DNA from 4 places in the Desulfitibacter alkalitolerans DSM 16504 genome. Region 2 is predicted to be linked to each of the others. Evidence: riboswitches for the same ligand, from Rfam matches in the RefSeq annotation. Region 2 holds a riboswitch; each other region holds the start of a gene.
What was found. A riboswitch is a leader RNA that binds a small molecule or an ion and turns the genes downstream of it on or off. The one in region 2 is predicted to bind cyclic di-GMP.
Positions count from the first base shown of each region.

Region 1: linked by a shared signal. The riboswitch ahead of K364_RS0110115 (transglutaminase-like domain-containing protein) and the one ahead of K364_RS0105220 (helix-turn-helix domain-containing protein) in region 2 are both predicted to bind cyclic di-GMP.
Region 3: linked by a shared signal. The riboswitch ahead of K364_RS24480 (helix-turn-helix domain-containing protein) and the one ahead of K364_RS0105220 (helix-turn-helix domain-containing protein) in region 2 are both predicted to bind cyclic di-GMP.
Region 4: linked by a shared signal. The riboswitch ahead of K364_RS24800 (hypothetical protein) and the one ahead of K364_RS0105220 (helix-turn-helix domain-containing protein) in region 2 are both predicted to bind cyclic di-GMP.

Region 1 is NZ_KK211100.1:885,865-890,072, reverse strand. It holds gene K364_RS0110125 (COG1361 family protein) at 1-569, shown strand, start outside; gene K364_RS0110120 (class D sortase) at 636-1,244, shown strand; cyclic di-GMP riboswitch class I at 1,356-1,440, shown strand; cyclic di-GMP riboswitch class I at 1,604-1,696, shown strand; gene K364_RS0110115 (transglutaminase-like domain-containing protein) at 1,733-2,530, shown strand; gene K364_RS25585 (copper amine oxidase N-terminal domain-containing protein) at 2,670-3,977, opposite strand; gene K364_RS0110105 (hypothetical protein) at 4,061-4,208, opposite strand, start outside.
Region 2 is NZ_JHVU01000032.1:27,181-31,388, forward strand. It holds gene K364_RS0105215 (ABC transporter substrate-binding protein) at 1-287, opposite strand, end outside; gene K364_RS0105220 (helix-turn-helix domain-containing protein) at 391-2,016, opposite strand; cyclic di-GMP riboswitch class I at 2,461-2,551, opposite strand; gene K364_RS27060 (S-layer homology domain-containing protein) at 2,620-4,208, opposite strand, start outside.
Region 3 is NZ_KK211102.1:298,818-303,025, forward strand. It holds gene K364_RS0115750 (helix-turn-helix domain-containing protein) at 51-284, opposite strand; gene K364_RS0115760 (RNA polymerase sigma factor) at 844-1,266, opposite strand; gene K364_RS24480 (helix-turn-helix domain-containing protein) at 1,972-2,223, opposite strand; cyclic di-GMP riboswitch class I at 2,357-2,447, opposite strand; gene K364_RS0115770 (spore germination protein) at 2,942-4,208, shown strand, end outside.
Region 4 is NZ_KK211104.1:166,322-170,529, forward strand. It holds gene tnpA (IS200/IS605 family transposase) at 8-331, opposite strand; gene K364_RS0118915 (hypothetical protein) at 535-966, opposite strand; gene K364_RS26835 (hypothetical protein) at 1,187-1,360, opposite strand; gene K364_RS24800 (hypothetical protein) at 1,672-2,175, opposite strand; cyclic di-GMP riboswitch class I at 2,577-2,660, opposite strand; gene K364_RS0118935 (hypothetical protein) at 3,031-3,567, opposite strand; gene K364_RS0118940 (C39 family peptidase) at 3,687-4,208, opposite strand, start outside.

The DNA.
Region 1 (4,208 bases), on a different contig from region 2:
CAAGTCTTCTTTTAAGAAATACAGGCAGCGTACCTCTTACTCTATACATTAGAACAAACATCCTGAGTGAAGCAACCCTTAATGGGGGTAAACTGGCTGATATCTTAAATCTTTACATTGCAGATGGCAGCAACATAATCAATAACGAACTTTTTAGATCTGCTGCAGGTAGGGGAAACATCCTAATTGGAACAATGCCTGCAGGCTCTGAAAAAACAATTGATTTCAGTGTAGTTTTCCCAGGAGGTGCAGGAAATGAATATCAGGGTGCAACTGTAAAAGCCAACTGGACCTTTACTACTACTTGCTCCACCGGTGGAGGTGGAGGAGGTGGAGGTGGTGGCGATACTGGTGGTGGAGATGACCCGCTAGATGTTCCAGATGATCCAATCCCATTGGGACCTGCTGAAGAAGAACCCTCCGAACCGGAAATTTTAATTACCGTTGATGAAGATGGAATTCCTGCTGGTCCGGCAGCAATGCCTGACACAGGTGAATTATCACCAATATACTTTCTTGGTGCTGGAGCCTTTATAGTAATGCTGGGAATAGTATTAAGAAGAAAATAACAAATATCAGGCTGGGATGCTTTTAAAATCTCAGCCTTTTTACTATAAAAACACGAGGTATAACCTATGAAAAAGAAACTATCAATTTTCATTATACTAATTGGAATAACAGTTGCCCTTTATCCACTAATGGAGCAGGTCTTTGCCTGGTACTGGCAGCAAAAACTGCTGTCAGAGTTGGAAAACCAGGAGGCAATTCAAGACCTTGGTCAGTTAGACGAGCTTCTTTTGATAGAAGAGGAGGAACAAGAGGAAGAGAGAGCTCCACTTACACCACAGGGTGAGGTGTTGGGGGTTTTGATTATAGATTCTATAAAGGTTAGATTGCCAATTATCAGCGGCTTAAATGAAACTAACCTTAAAATTGGCATATCCTTTCTTGAAGACACAACATCCTTTGGTGAGTATGGCAATGCAGTGGTAGCTGGTCATAGGGGACACTCCCATGGAAGGCTGCTGAACAGGCTGAATGAGGTGAAGATAAATGACAGGATTGTTGTCTCTACCAGTAAGGGTGATTATAACTATACAGTTTACAATAAGGTTATTGTTAGACCTGAGGAAATACATGTCCTGCGTACAGATAAGAAAGAAAAAGTTCTCTCAATTGTCACCTGCGAACCTATACGTAATCCAACCCACAGGCTCATAGTCCAGGCGAAACAGAATGACTAGGACCATGGTCCTATAGAAAACAGGACCATGGTCCCATGTTAATGGGATGAAATTTTGATAAAATAATAATCAAAGCAAGGTGTTTTATTTGTTGTAAAAGGTGTAATTTATAACTGAAAAAGGCAAACCTGTCGAAAGGCAGGGACGCAAAGCCACGAGTCTAAAGCAGCAGTGCTATGATGGTCGGGTTGCCAGTAAAGGACAAAATAACAGCCAGTTATGAACACATCTATTTATCCTTATTTGGACAATCCGAATAAGGATTTTTTAATTGTTAAGAAAGTATATATTTTATTATTACAAGTGCAGATTAGTTTGGAAATTCAGCATTAGCTTGTTCTCCTAATGCTCCAAGCAGCACTTGAAAAAGGCAAACCTGTCGAAAGATAGGGACGCAAAGCTTTCGAGTCTAAAGCCCATGTGGGGTGGGCCATGACGGTCGAGCTGCCAGGTTAGTCCAATATTATTGGAATGCTGGAGGTTAGGAAATGAGGAAAATATCATTAATTATTTTTGTTGTATTTTGTGCATTATTATCTGCACCTGCAGCCATGGCGGCTGCAAATACCTATTCCATTGATGCTTCAGAAGCAAGCAATGGAGCATTCTCCATAAGCTACAACATCCAAAATGGTACGAAAGTAAAGGTAATGGTCCAAAAGGATGGGACAAGCCTGTACTATAATATAGCTGGCAGGGGAACTGAAAGGTTTCCTGTTCAATTAGGAAATGGAGCATACACAATAGCCATTCTGGAAAATGTGACAGGCAACCAGTACCGTATTGTTTCCAGAGACACACTTAATATAAACATGAGTAATATATTAAAAACTTTTTTGCATTCTATTCAAATAGTTAAATGGGAAAAGGAAGATGAGGCCATTAGCAAGGCCAGGGAATTGACAGCAGGCATTGAAAGTGATGAAGAAAAAGTAAAAGCTATATATGAGTATATTGTTAGCAATTACAAATATGACTATGCCAAGATAGACAAGCTATCCTATGATTATCTTCCAGATATTAACAAAACCTTAAAAAGTAAAAGTGGAATCTGCTATGATTTTAGTGCTTTATTTGCTTCCATGTTAAGAAGTGTAGGAATTCCTGCAAAGCTTGTAAAGGGCTACGGGCAAAAAATTCAAGGCTATCATGCATGGAATGAGGTTTATATAAATAACAAGTGGGTTACCATGGATACTTCTGTAGATATCCAGTTTGCAGAAAATAATCGAAGTTACACCATGTATAAAGACAGCAAGACTTATGAAAAGGTCAGTGAATTTTAAAGTAATGCCTTTCAATTTCTGCACATTCAGCGTTGATAAATAACAATACCAGCCTTTGGCTGGTATTGTTATTTAGAAGGAGTTATCCTGGACTTTGTAAATGTTTAATTGCTTTGAACTTTCTTAGTTACTGGCTGCCTTAATTCTCAAAATACAAGATTTCATGTAAATCTTCAACTGTTTCTAACCCAATATCAATGTCTCCTGTCTCTTCATTGAAATCTACCCTTTCACCTAATATTTCACTTACAAACCTTATGGGGACAGTAGTTCTGTTATTAATTAACTGGGCAGGTATATCTAACTCATATTCTTCACCATTAACAAGCACAATCCTGGAATCTAGAAAAAGCTCAATTATTTTATCATCCTTGGTAATGGTGATTTTTTTAAGTTCATTGTTCCAATTCACTTCAGCTCCAAGTCCTTCAGTAATTGCTCTAACAGGCACCAGAGTTCTACCTTCTCTAAGTACTGGGGGAACGTCAAAGTCAAGGGTATTGCCTCTTATATAAAGCCTATCTTTTAATTCCCTGTTCCTCATTTCTCTTTTTACCTCATCAGGGAGATTTCTTAGGTATTCCTGATGCTGAATTCTATTCATAATTCTTTCACGTAACTGCATTAAAATCTCTTTTTCATTTGCTTCTACTAATCTTTGAATTCTTACTAGAGAATTGTCATCTATTGTAATGTTTTCATTTGCCAGATAGCTTCGCAGCTCCTTTTCCAACATTTCCAATCTTAAAATTTTTGACTGATATGTGTCTCTGGTATTATATATGTTCTTTAAACTTGCGTAGTACTGCTCTTTAACCTCTTCATCCATGATTCTAGCTATCATGCTTCTTATTTTCCCCACCAGGCTCAGATACTGTTTTTCTATATTTTCCCCTGTGGGTGTATCAGGGGAAAAATTGTTAATAGTTCTCAATAGACTTTCCAGCATGACAATCTTTGTTTCAATTCTGTCCATTGAATTTTCTATAACCTTTAGACGATTTAATAAACGATTTTTTATAGTTTCATCTTCAAAAGCTCTAATTAGTTTTTGGATATGTGTAATAAGTCTTTCGTATTTTTCTAGGTTTTCTTCCTCGAGATTATTTTGGTTTATTAAACTATTTATTTCTCTCAGAAGCACCTCAAGCCTGACTATTTTTTGTTCTATATCAAGTCTTGACTGCCTTATTTGATTAAGCTTTTCTATATATTCAGCTTTTGTGGCTCTATCCTCCAAACTATTTATCTTGGTCTGAATTTTTTGTACTAAGCTTTCATGCTTGACCTGCAATTCATTACTTTCTATATTAGAAGACCTGGAGTTGTCTTCTATAACCTGACTTTTAGAAGAAGATGCATCTCGCGCTTCAGCAGCAAAAGAAATAGTGCTCAATGTAAACATCAAAAGTATTACTAATGAAAGTATTTTTAGATATTTTTTCATGTTATGTTCACTCCTTATATATGTTTTACTTGGAAATAAGACACAAGAACTGTCTACAGAGTCTTTCCAGTCTTTTGTTGGCCTTAAAAAGCTGACTTGAGGGTATGCAGATCTGCTTTTAGCCTTTTGTAAGCATTTAATCTTCGTTCTTGAATTTGGCTGAGGTTATCCAAACGGTTGATAATTTGTGGTTGGTTGCTTCTGGTTAATCTATCTTGTGCCAATTCAATT
Region 2 (4,208 bases):
ACTCCAAGAGCAATCGCAGCATCCGTCGCACCTTGATACAGTGTTATCACTCGTTCCGGAGTGCCTTTGATTTCCGTTTTCCCCATCGCATGTTCAATAATGCGGACTTCTTCCTGTGCAGGCGTTTCCTCTTCCTTATTCTCATTTTCGGTAGACTTCACTTCAGTTACTTCTTGATTTTGTTCTGAAGATGTTCCTGTAGATTCGCTCGTTGTGCAACCAGTGATAAAAATCATCAACACGAATAAGGTTGCTAACGTAAATAATCCTATTTTTGACTTTAACATTGTTTCGACTCCTTTTCTTTCATCCTCATGATGATAATGATATTTATTCTCATTGATAATTATAACTTAACTAAACCATATTTAACATGAAAGATTATGTTCACTATATGGACGATTCTGTCACAAATAACCGCTGTAGCTTATCAAGTAATAGATTATGTGTATAAGACGTATAACACGTATAGAGATGCTTGTGATCATACATACCATAAATAGCCCTATTCCGAACGGCCTTTAACTCCTGCCATTTTTCACTGGTGAATAATGCATTGATTTTATTTTGAATCATTTGATCCATATTCACCGTACCATCATGCTTATACGGTGTTAATAGAATTCTATCCGCTTCAAATCCAAATAAATCCTCAAGAGTTATTTCCTTGAAATATTCAATTTCTTCTACACCTTTTGGAATCTTCAATCTTAAATCTCCGTATAGAACCGTTCCAACATTACGAGTACCGTATACACAAATCTTCTCCTTGCCAATTCCAATCACTAATATTTTTTCATCTTCAATCTTTCTTTCAATTAGTTTACGAACTTTTTCAACTTTTTGGTCATAATATTCTAACCAAATACTAGCTTCCTTTTCCTTTTCAATGATTTTTGCAATGGTTTGAAAAAGCATGCGCCACTCATGTAAAAAAGGAACGTTTACAGTGGGAGCGATTTGTTCAACCATTTTCTCCTTGAGTGACTTATCATCCTTATGATAATCTCTTGTTAAAATTAAATCTGGTTTAACCTCCATTAGTTTTTCTAAATCGGGATCAAATTCACCAAGGGGAATAGTATTTCGGAGTTGGGTTATTACTGGGTATGCATTACTTATAACAGCGGCATAAGGCTCTATACCAAGTGTCAGCAAATGACCAGTTAATAGGTGTTTAAGTGAAGTAATCCGTGGCGATGATTTTATTTTCTTAATGTAAATGGTTGGTGAACAACCTTTCATCGCTTTAAACTTACGACTAAAGTAAAATTCATCGTTGAAACCGACCTTATTAGCAACCGTACTTAATTTTTCATCAGAGTGGATTAGAAGTTGCTCAGCTTTTTTGATTCGTATATCCGTTAAGTATTCCATTGGACTTTTTCCAGTTTCTCTTTTAAACATGCGAGAATAATAGTCTGTACTGACCCCAGCAATTTCAGCAAGCCTTTTACGAGTAATATTCGTACTGTACTTTTGCTCCATATAATCTTTTGTAAGTGTAATTGCTTTTTTAAGATCGACCTTTTGCTTATCCATGTAATCTTTGAAAAGAAATAAAATCATTTCTTGGAAGCGAATATTTGCTTCCATCCCGCCAAAAGAATCTTTACTTTGAAAATTTCTTCCTATATTCTCAACCATCTCATTTAAAACTTGATTATTGAACAAAAAAACCTTCTCTGGAAAGCGAACTTTACCAGAAGTAAAACAATCATTTCCAGCATATTGTAGAGCATGAAATCTGATTTGATAGTAATCCACTGTTAAATTATCATCTATACTAAGCTTCACTTCGGTCCCCGGTGAGAGTATGAAACCTATTTGCCCTTCCATGGCGTGGCTTCTTTCTTGTATATAAATAGTTCCTTTCGCTTGCCTAAACAACAACATTGTATATAAACTTCGGTCCTGCTGTTGAAAAGTTAATTGACTTGAATGTATGTGTTTAATATCATCTAATCTGTACATAAAAGAAGCTAAATGATCAGAGAGGTTTTCTTCGCTATTCATATGTGTCACTCCTCGTATAATGTTCATTACGTATCCTTTTAGTAATCCTGCAAAACATAATTGATAATCATTTTCAATTATGTTTACTATACTATCATTAGAAATTAAGATTGTCAATAAAGGGGGAAAAGCCAAAAAAGTAATATTACTTTTTGGACTGCACTGCATTATATCATTATTTCTATTAAGGTTTATTAGGCTATATGTTTCGATACTCCAATAAGTTGTTAGTACGATTTGAGAAAAATAAACTAAAATATATGTGTTTTTTAAAAACATACTCCACGGAACTTCACTCCAACTAACAATAATTTCTTCTCCATGAAAACTATTGCCACGAATTAACCAGCGTTAACTAAAATAATGAGGAATAAATTTACTTCAAATAACTCATGCATAAAAAAACTGCCTCTTCTAAGAAAGGGCAGTTATGTACATAGTCTCTGCGGCAGCCAGGCTGTCGTAGCGCGGTAAAAGCGCTTTAGACCCTGTAGCTTTGCGTCGCCGGTTTTCACCGGGTTTGCCCTTGTCTTCATATTATTCAATTTCTGTGTATGTCTTCATGCTGCAAGGTTAATCCCTTGCAGCATGAGACCTGTTTGTTTATTTTGAGAGCAGGCTGTAAAGCACCTGGGCCATCTGCGCCCTGGTGGTGGTATCCTTTGGGGAAAGCCTGTTCCCGCTGCCGCTGATGGTTCCGGTTTCCACAAGCAGCTTCATGGCGTCTTTAGCCCAGAGAGCTATGTCGTCGGCATCGCTGAAGCTTGACAGCGATTTGCCGGAATCGCCCTGGGGCAGCTTGCCGATTACTTTCAGCCCATTGTACAGCAAGGTGAACATTTCCTGGCGGGTGATTTCCTTTTCCGGTGCAAAGAGGTTGTTGCCTACGCCTGCGGATATGCCAAGCCTTTTTGCCGCAGCCAGGTAGCCGGTATACCAGGTGTTGCCTGCGTCTACGAAGTTGTCCTTCGGATTCGCGTCGGGGGTTATGCCGTATGCCTTCATCAGCATGACGATAAACTGTCCCCTGGTCAGCTTCGCTTCCGGGCTGAAATTGCCGTTGCCCGTGCCTGTGGTAATATCCCGTGCGGCTATAAAGGAAACCGCCTTTACATACCACGCGCCTGCCGCCACATCCTTGAAGCTCACCTGCTTGTAGCTTACGGCGTAGTAGCTGAAATGAGTGGTTGTGAAGGTTACGGTTCCGGTGGCCGGGTCGTAACGCCCATTGGGTACTGAAACCACATTACCGTTTTCATCTATGTACCAGACCACTATGTGTTCCGAATCAATAAGTTCTGTTGGAGTCGGAGTGTAGGGTATGGATACCGTTACTGATGCATTTTCATTGTTCCAAGCATATAGCTCTCCGTCCACTGTTAAACTAAGCTGAATTACCGGTCTGTCGCCAATACGGTTCTTTATTTCCTCACCTATGCTTGAAACATCTGCATGTGCAATGGTAATGGACACATTTTCTGCACCTGCAACAATTTCCTTTGGCAACATGCTGCCGGGCAGGATTACCATAGCTATATCTGTTTTTATTTTCATCTGCCAGTCTGCATTTGACGATGACAGGACACTTGCAGGCATGGTAATATCATATGCCTTTGCACTTTCCACAAAAGGTATAGTAATTTCAACAATCTTTTTACCGTCACTGCTTTGTCCTGTCTTTTCAAATGCTGCAGCCAATATAGTTGAATTAATCTCTGCTGCTGCAACACCTGTGTTTTCATCCAGCATTGGTGCAGTGATTATATTTCCATTTGTGTCTACAGCAGTGATGTTTGCTTTATTTGTATCGCTTGTTGTTCCTCCGTTATCAACACCTGAAGAAGTGTCTGTATCGCCGCCGGTGCTCCCGCCGGAACTCGAACTTTTAGTGCTTATGCTTGCACTCTCACTTGATGCCGATGCTTTATGGGTTACCGTTTCGGCTACTCTTTGGTAAAAGTTATAGGTAGTGCCTGCCGTCAACCCGGTGAATGTATTGGAGCTTTGCCAGTTGACTCCACCTCTGCTGTACTCATATCCCTCATTTGGTGTAAGGGTTATACTGGTAGTCGTACTGTTGGCCATGGTTGGGGCTGCAGGTGCTGTTGGATCATCCGCCTTTTCGATGGACCCGCTCGCCGTACCGGTTAAACTACCGGAATAATTTATCGCAGTTACCACTACCGAAAGCG
Region 3 (4,208 bases), on a different contig from region 2:
ATGAGTGTATCACAATAAAAAAAGCTCGTAAAATGTGCAAATATCATTTTTTATTGGCTGTCGCCGCTTGTACCTATTCTCAGATAGCTAAATAAAAAAGGCTTGGGGATTTTATATGCCCGCCCAACCTTTAAACATTCAATCTTATTTTCTTGTATCAAACCGTATCCTGTTTTTAGGCTAATGCCAAGAATTTCACACATTTGCTTTATATCAAGCACATCGGGATAGCCCTTTAGCATGATACGGTAGGCTTTTTCTTGGGATAATTTTTCATTAGCCATAGTAAGCCCCCTTCTCGTTTTTAATTACGCGCTACTTTCTATTTTTGATTCGCGAAGCAGGAGATGCGCCTTAGTTTGGACGTGCATATATACTCACATGGATAGGCGCACCCCTACTCGCGTTTCTGTTTTGGTTTTATTACTTATGGCTTTATCCGGCAGACGGCGGTTGACCGTCTTCATAGGAATCTTACCTCTCCCAGGTTCTCTGCAAGCCGCCCCCATTGCGTGATCCCGCTTAAGCGGGGCTGTGGCTGGACGGAAGTATCATTATCCCTCCGTATGTGTCGCCGCCTTAAATGTAACCAGCATTTATTCATTGCGGGTATTACTCGCTCGCACCTTACCTTCATCAAATCGGAAACGGCATGGATACATTGGCTGTGAGCCGACTTATGTCGAGACTGGTGGTCTTGGCGTACCTGCAATATGGCTTTCCTTCACAGGACATACGGGGAAAGTACCGGATAAAACAATTATTCAGTTTTCAAGGTTCGGACGAGGGGGTAGATTTGTGCCTCTATCAATCAGCAGATTTTTTGGTCAAAAGTTAACCCAATCAGGAATTATTTTTTAAAAATTTTTCTATACGTTTTAAACCTTGCTCAATGGAATGTGTTACGGCAGGTTTGCTCACGCCTTCAATCCTGGCTATTTCCGCTTTGCTCATGTTTAGAAAGAAGTGGGCATAGATACGCTTGGCCTGTTTTTCCGGCAGGCTGTTGATAGCGGCATATACCTCCTGCTTGCTCATTTTTCGTTCGTAGATTTCCTCCGGCGATAACACCAATAGGACCATATCCTTTTCAATACCATCGCAAGCGTCAAGGGAATAATATGCTTTGTGGATACGCCTGCGTTCAAAATCTGCATGGTCTCTTCGGCTAATCTGTTTGAATAGCTCTACAATTTGATCCGCCACTTCAATAAAAAAGTCAGAATGATAGAATGGGTAATAATCCCGTAAATTGATTTTTTTCATTTTCCAACCCTCCGTTTTAGCTTTTTTAGTAAAGAAAATCCAAAACAGAGGGAGGGGAACGGCACATTACCGAATGTTCGTATATATATAAATCATACTTCTGAACGTCAGGTGTAAGGCTCCATACTTTCACCTCTTCTTTGAGTGTTTTTTTGCCATCTGTTAGAGAAAGAGAAAGTAGACAGAAATTTTGCAACCCCTACCCTAAAAAAATTAAATTTGTTATACTTTTGTGTTCTTCATCCCGTCCAATGCTTTCAAAACCGTTAATACCAACTTGTGTGTCTATTTTAATTACCTCCGTTTTGTTTTTTGGGTTCTATAACAAAACGGGGTGATGCACGCCATTCCAGAAAACAAAAATGGCCGCACAAAGAATGGAACGGTTAAAATCCTCAAAGCTTGTGCGGCCCAGCGTTGAAAAAAGAGAGGTTATTTTTTCAACCTCTCCTAAAGATGTGTTTTTTTATATTTGAACATTAATATAAGCAGTTCATGCTTTCGCATTCCCCGATACTTCTTGGTCAAACGGATTGCTTCGTGACGAAGCCCTGTGATAAACCAAGCTACAATTCGGGCTTCTTCCAGGTCATACTCTTCAGGTATAGGGGTCTATGCTTTCACCTTCTCCCGGGTAGAAATTCACCACTCTATCAGAGAAAGAGAAAGCGGATGTTATTATGGCATCCCCCTTCCTAAAATATTTTATTTTTGGCCGTTTTCGTATGAAAAAGATGCTGTCCCGGCAATGATATCAGTATCATTAACGGATCTATATTTATGAACTGCGTTTACCATCCAGACAATCAAGTCCGCATACGCCTCCTCATAACCCATTCTACGGCTATACTTCTTTACTAAGGGAATAAACCAGTGCACCAAATGAACTACGGAGTCCTGATCGCCATTTTGGGCATTGATAATTAATACTCTGAGATTGCTAAGTTCCTTTTTCATGACTACTATCCCCCTCCTTACTTTTCTAAATCTTAAACCAGAGTGATATGAAGTATCATTAGAGTTTTCATCAAAAAAAGGCCCACTGATGCTTACAAATTAATAAAGCACCAGTGAGCCATTATGGCTTTTCTTCGGCAACCCGGCTATCATCGCGATCTGGTGCTCGCCTTAGACCCGTGGTTTTGCGTCCCTGCCTTTCGACAAGTTTGCCTTTTCGGTTCATAGTTACACTTTCTTTACATTATATACCATTATTTACATAATTCGTGTCGCTTTTTGTCGTTCCGATAAAATTCAACATTTTAGGGTTTCCTCCTGCTGGGTACTTTAAGGAGCCAGCACAGGCCATGTGTGCTGTTTTTGCATCTGGTAACAAGAAATAGTCAGAATAAAGATTTCATTCCAGGTTGGCGCTGCTATCCGGAATGACTCTGGTGATAGCAGGTTATATGCCAATTTTATCAATGCCGGGGTGGTGATTATAGTTATACTTTCCATGATTTTTTCTTTTGGTTTACCCGGTTTTGACCTCCGCATCTCCATACGGATTATTCAGTTCTTTACCATGTTTTAATACGGCTATACTTCTAACGCAAGGAATAAATTGCTATTATGGTGTAAAAACTATTGAAGTAATCCCATTATTTTTGATAACGCAGTTTCCTAAATCTTACCTTTATTGTACAAGAACACTTTTCAAACAAGAGGTTGCAATATGTTTCGAAAGATATTCAGACTAATAAAATATATCAAATTAAAATCACTAAATATCGAACACGAAAAATCACTAAATGAAAATAAAAACGGGCAACACATAGCGCAATCCGGGAAAATAGTCAAAGAAAAACTGGAGCAAATATTTTCGGATTGCAGCGACTTTATGCTGCGGGAAATAGCTTTAGGCGATGAGCCGCCTGTAAAAATCATCATTGCATGTATTGATGGTCTGGTAAATAAGCAGATGGTAAATGCCGACATTTTAAAACCATTGATGATAGAGGCGAGAATTGCGAATCTAAAGAAAGAGCTAAATAACCGCACCATACTCACTATCTTAAAAGAAAATTTATTAACCACAATTGAGTTGCAAGAGATTCAGGATTTCCAAGAAACAATAGACGCTATTTTGGCTGGAGATAGTGTTATCTATATAGAGGGAAAAGCAACAGCATTAAAAGCAGGTTCTAAGGGATGGGAAGCAAGAGGCATTGAAGAACCTGGTACAGAAGCCGTCGTACGCGGACCGAGGGAAGGATTTGTTGAATCACTAGGCATAAACATATCTCTTTTGCGGAGAAAGATAAAAAACCCTAGGCTTAAATTTGAAATGATGAAATTGGGGAAGCAAAGCAGGACTAATGTATGTATTTGCTATATCAAAGATATTGCCAACGAAAAAATCATTGATACAACAAGAAAAAGGATAAAAAATATCAAGACAGATGCAATTTTGGAATCCGGGTACATCGAGGAATTTATTGAAGATGCTCCCTTTTCGATTTTTCCTACGGTTGGAAACAGCGAAAAGCCTGATGTTGTGGCTGCTAAGCTTTTGGAAGGCAGAGTAGCTGTTCTCTGCGACGGCACCCCTTTTGTGCTCACCGTGCCTTTCTTGTTCTTAGAGTCAATACAGTCGAGCGAAGACTATTATTCCAGATCGCCGCTTTCCTCAATGATTAGAGCGCTTAGAATGCTGGCGTTATTAATATCCATTATCTTACCCGGCTTATATGTGGCTGTTGTATCCTTTCATTATGATATTATTCCTTTTAAACTGCTATTGACTATGATGGCAGCGAGAGGAGGCATCCCTTTTTCGCCATTTACCGAAGCGTTTATGATGGGTGTTATTTTTGAAATCCTAAGGGAAGCCGGTGTAAGGATGCCAAGACCTATCGGGCAGGCTGTCAGTATCATGGGCGCTTTGGTTATTGGAGAGGCTACCGTTAAGGCAGGTTTGATCAGCAATCCCGTTGTTATAG
Region 4 (4,208 bases), on a different contig from region 2:
AAAATTATTACATCTGTTCTGACGCTATATCCTCTTGTAATTGCTTTCGGATATACTGCTCTATTGCCTTTTTGTTTCTGCCAACTGTATTCACATAATAGCCTCTGCACCAGAAATGCCTGTTGCCACACTTATACTTCAGATTTGTATGTCTGTCGAATATCATGAGTGAGCTTTTACCCTTAAGATAACCCATGAAACTAGATATACTCATTTTTGGTGGTATTGCAGTTTTAATCTTTCCATATATCACCTGTCTTCTGTACTTAGGTGCAAATACTATGTGATATTTACAATTCCACTGCGTGTGTGATAAACTTTCTGTATCCATTCGGATATCTACCTCCCTTTATTGTAGTGCGGCTGACGAAACCTGCACTATTTTATCAAATGGAGGTAGATTTTTCTACTTTTCTTCTCAAAGCTAAAGCTCTAACGAATCAATTCTCTCATTTCCTTTTTACAGTGCTCCTTAACACTAAAAAGGGCTGTTCCAGCCAGATTGGTGGAATAACCGCTTTTGCATAACTTAATTTAGTTGTGAAATATCTCGAATTTTTCTTCAAAATCACCCCAAACCACATTTACCTCAAATATATCATCTTCACTAATATATGATCCACTTGAGCCTCCAGACATTCTGAAGACCTTTTTATCTGGAGGATCCGTAAAGTTTATTATTTTGGATATTTCTTCATCAATGTCATTTATAATGGTCATTTGCAATTGCTCTACTGATTTTAATTCAGACACATCTCCTTTATATATGACTATAAACTCAAACTTGCTTTCTTTAAAACTGCCATCTTCTGGATCTTTCTTGCTTTCAATTATATATTCTGCTTGCCAGTATTGGCCTTCACCATAAAACCTATTATTTTGGTAAATATATTCCTTTGAGCTGCAGCCAGCTAATAGTACTATGCTAACAAGAAAAAATAAAATAGCATACGAAGTTCTATGCATTCTACATTAACCCCCTTAAACATAAAATATCACAGTTTTTATTTAAAAAACAATAAAAACTATCTAAGCACTTTCAAAGATAACGTTAATTAAGCAATTAAGTGTTTCTACCCTATTTTAAATAAAAAATATATGATTCCTAATTTATAAAATTTAATTACATACCAAGGGGAATATATATAACCCTTGGTATGCAGGCAAAATGATTAGCTTCTAAGTATTAAATCCCTTCTTCTTTAAAATCTACATATACGGACCACTCATCATTTCCTCTAGACAAATCTACTTTTACTCTTGCGGATACATAGTATGACCAAGGTTGAACATCATAGTAAACATTTGGTTCTGGGTCGTATTTTACATAATCTACTCCAACACTAGGATAGTCTATCATTTCTGTTTCATCAATCCAGCCAACCCCTAAATCTTAAACCTCACCTTTGTCTTTGGTAAAGGAGGGTGTACTCCCGGGCAAAGGGAGCTTTCCAGGTTGCCACTATTTGCCCGGGAATATTTTTTTAAAACCATGTTGTCTGCCCAAAGTTATTGATTTAAACCTACCATAAATTAACTTTTAATACTATCTTCCATGTCAAGTTCCTCGCTTTTCATGTCTAAATCTCGTTTTCCATGTCGATTTTCTCATCTTTTGTTCTTTCCAGCCTTTTGCTCTGAATTTCTCCTGATTGGTGTGTACTTCATATTTTAATGTTTTTCTTCTGCTGTAATTAAATTAATCTCATCTATATCGATTGCATACATTATGAATTCTGCTATTATAGTTTTGCCATCAGAAGCATATAGCGGGATCACTCGATCTTTACCAGCATTTGCTTTCTGCATGGCGAGAGCCTCCTCAGGATTTTTTGGTTCTTCTCCATATAAATCGGTGGCATAAACATAACCTAATGTGCCATCAATGCCTTTTGCAAGAATTAAGTCAGGCTCAGTTTCAAAAGAAACTGCAAAAAGAGAGGAACCATAGGTCTGCCCATATTCATTAACTCTGTAAACTTTGGAAGGATCAAAGTTTTCTTCAGTTATTATTTCATTAGTTTTGGCACAAATAAGTTGGCCTGTTTCATCTATTTTGTAATTTTTTTGAAAAAATACATCGTGTACCATAGCGTAGCTAATGCTAAAATAACCTAATATAGTAACAAGAAGAATAACAACAGTTAATAATATGGTATTTTTTCCTTTATTCATTGTATATTTCACCTCCTATTTAATGCTCCTTTCATTTCAATAGTTTAATAGATATATAAACCCCCATAAATAACCACTCCCCTAACCTGTAATCTCTCCTTTACTTCAGGCTGGGATAGCTTGTCTTTGGTAAAGGAGGGTGTACTCCCGGGCAAATGGGTCTTTCCAGGGTGCCACTATTTGCCCGGGAATATTTTTTTAAAAAACCATGTTGTCTGCCCAAAGTTATTGATTTAAACCTACCATAAATTAACGTTTAATACTATCTTCCATGTCAAGTTCCTCACTTTTAATGTCTAAAACCTCGTTTTTAATGTCAAAAACTTCGTTTTCTTGTAATTTAGGTTAGTCCAAAAATACAAAAAAGCTGTCCCAGGTAATCCTGTTGAACAGCTTTTTGACTTTGCAACCTGGCAGTCATGGCTTTTAGCTTTAGACCCATGGCTTTGCGTCACCATCTTTCAATGGCTTTGCCACTAATTTTCAATATTGTATTATTTTATTAGACGTAACAAATCTTTAAAAGTTCCATTTTTGCTAAATTTTTAAAATTCAACCTTACCCTTTAGTTTGAAACTTTCCGTTTTTTGAGCTTCACTGACACTTAAAAAACATAATCACTCTTGATACATAATGGAAGTCTAGCAAATATTTTATCTTTTCTAATTTTGACTCCATTATTATCAAACATATATAATCTGGGATATATGGTTCTTAAAGTCATTTCATTCTGCCATGTCAAAATCCTAGTTATTATGTCCAAAACTTCGTTTTTAATGTTAAAATTTCTTGTATTTTAAGTTAGTTCCAAAAAAAATCCTTGACGGCTGTAGAACCTGCAAGGATTTAAATTTATTACTCTAAACGAATCAATTCTCTCATTTCATAAAAATTAATGGTACCCAACTTTCTCCATTCCTGTATACACTCTTCAGATTCTATCAGAGCATCTAAAGAAATCTCAGCTATCATGTGGAAACCATAATCTCTATTCTTGCCTAACACCTCTTGTTCAATGAAGAATCTGTCTGAACCCATTGTTTCCAACAAGTCTTCAAATTCCTCATGTGTCCATGCATAAATTGTAAAGTTTTTAACCTTAATATCTCCACATACAATAAAGTAAAATTCTACCTTAGAATCTTTTTCAACTATTTCATAAGCATCTTCCCATATGGTTGGTATATCTATCCAGAAATTATAAGTTGGGTTATAGTACGAAGTCGAAATTTCAATAACTTTTCTTTCAGTTCCATTATTCAATGTTTTATCTCTGTCCAGAGTATCATTAACTTCATTTATGCTTGTTCCTTTATTAGAATGATCATCATTTAATTGTTCTTTTAAGTCTTTTTTTGCCATTGTGGTATTTTTGTATTTTTGTTCATCCATTGCGTTATAGGAGCACCCTATAGACAGAAATAGCATTATTAACAAGGTAATAATTATTTTGATAGCTGCACCCCCCATGAAAATGCATTGCTTTAGCAACCTATCTACATTATAACATATTATTTAGGTGGATAAACCGCTACATTCCTTAGAGGTCTATCCCCTATTAAAGTACTTAACCGTATTAGGCTTGAACTGCTAGAATCAGGGTCTGTCACCCAATAATCACTTAGATTGTATCCTGTTCCATATAAGTAGTTTACTAAAACATAATGTGATCTATCACTAGTGGCTTGTTTATAACCTACAATTACAGGCACGCCATCCAATAATGCATTTAGAGCTATATTATAAAAAACCTCTCTAGATGCATCCCATTCTAAAGTATCAAGATATACTAATCCCCATCCAGCTTTATTTGGTGCATCGTTCCAGACAAACGGGTTAGAGGAATCACCCATATCAATGTTAGCTCTTTTGGGGTCAGTTTGTCTACCATATGATCTCATATTCATAGCAAAAGATGTGACAATACAGCCTGCATCTCCCAAAGTTTGACCCCTCCACTCCATGATGTCATCTTTCCACTCCTCATCCTTTTGATAAAAATGTGTTGTAGGGATATAGACATTGTATATTTG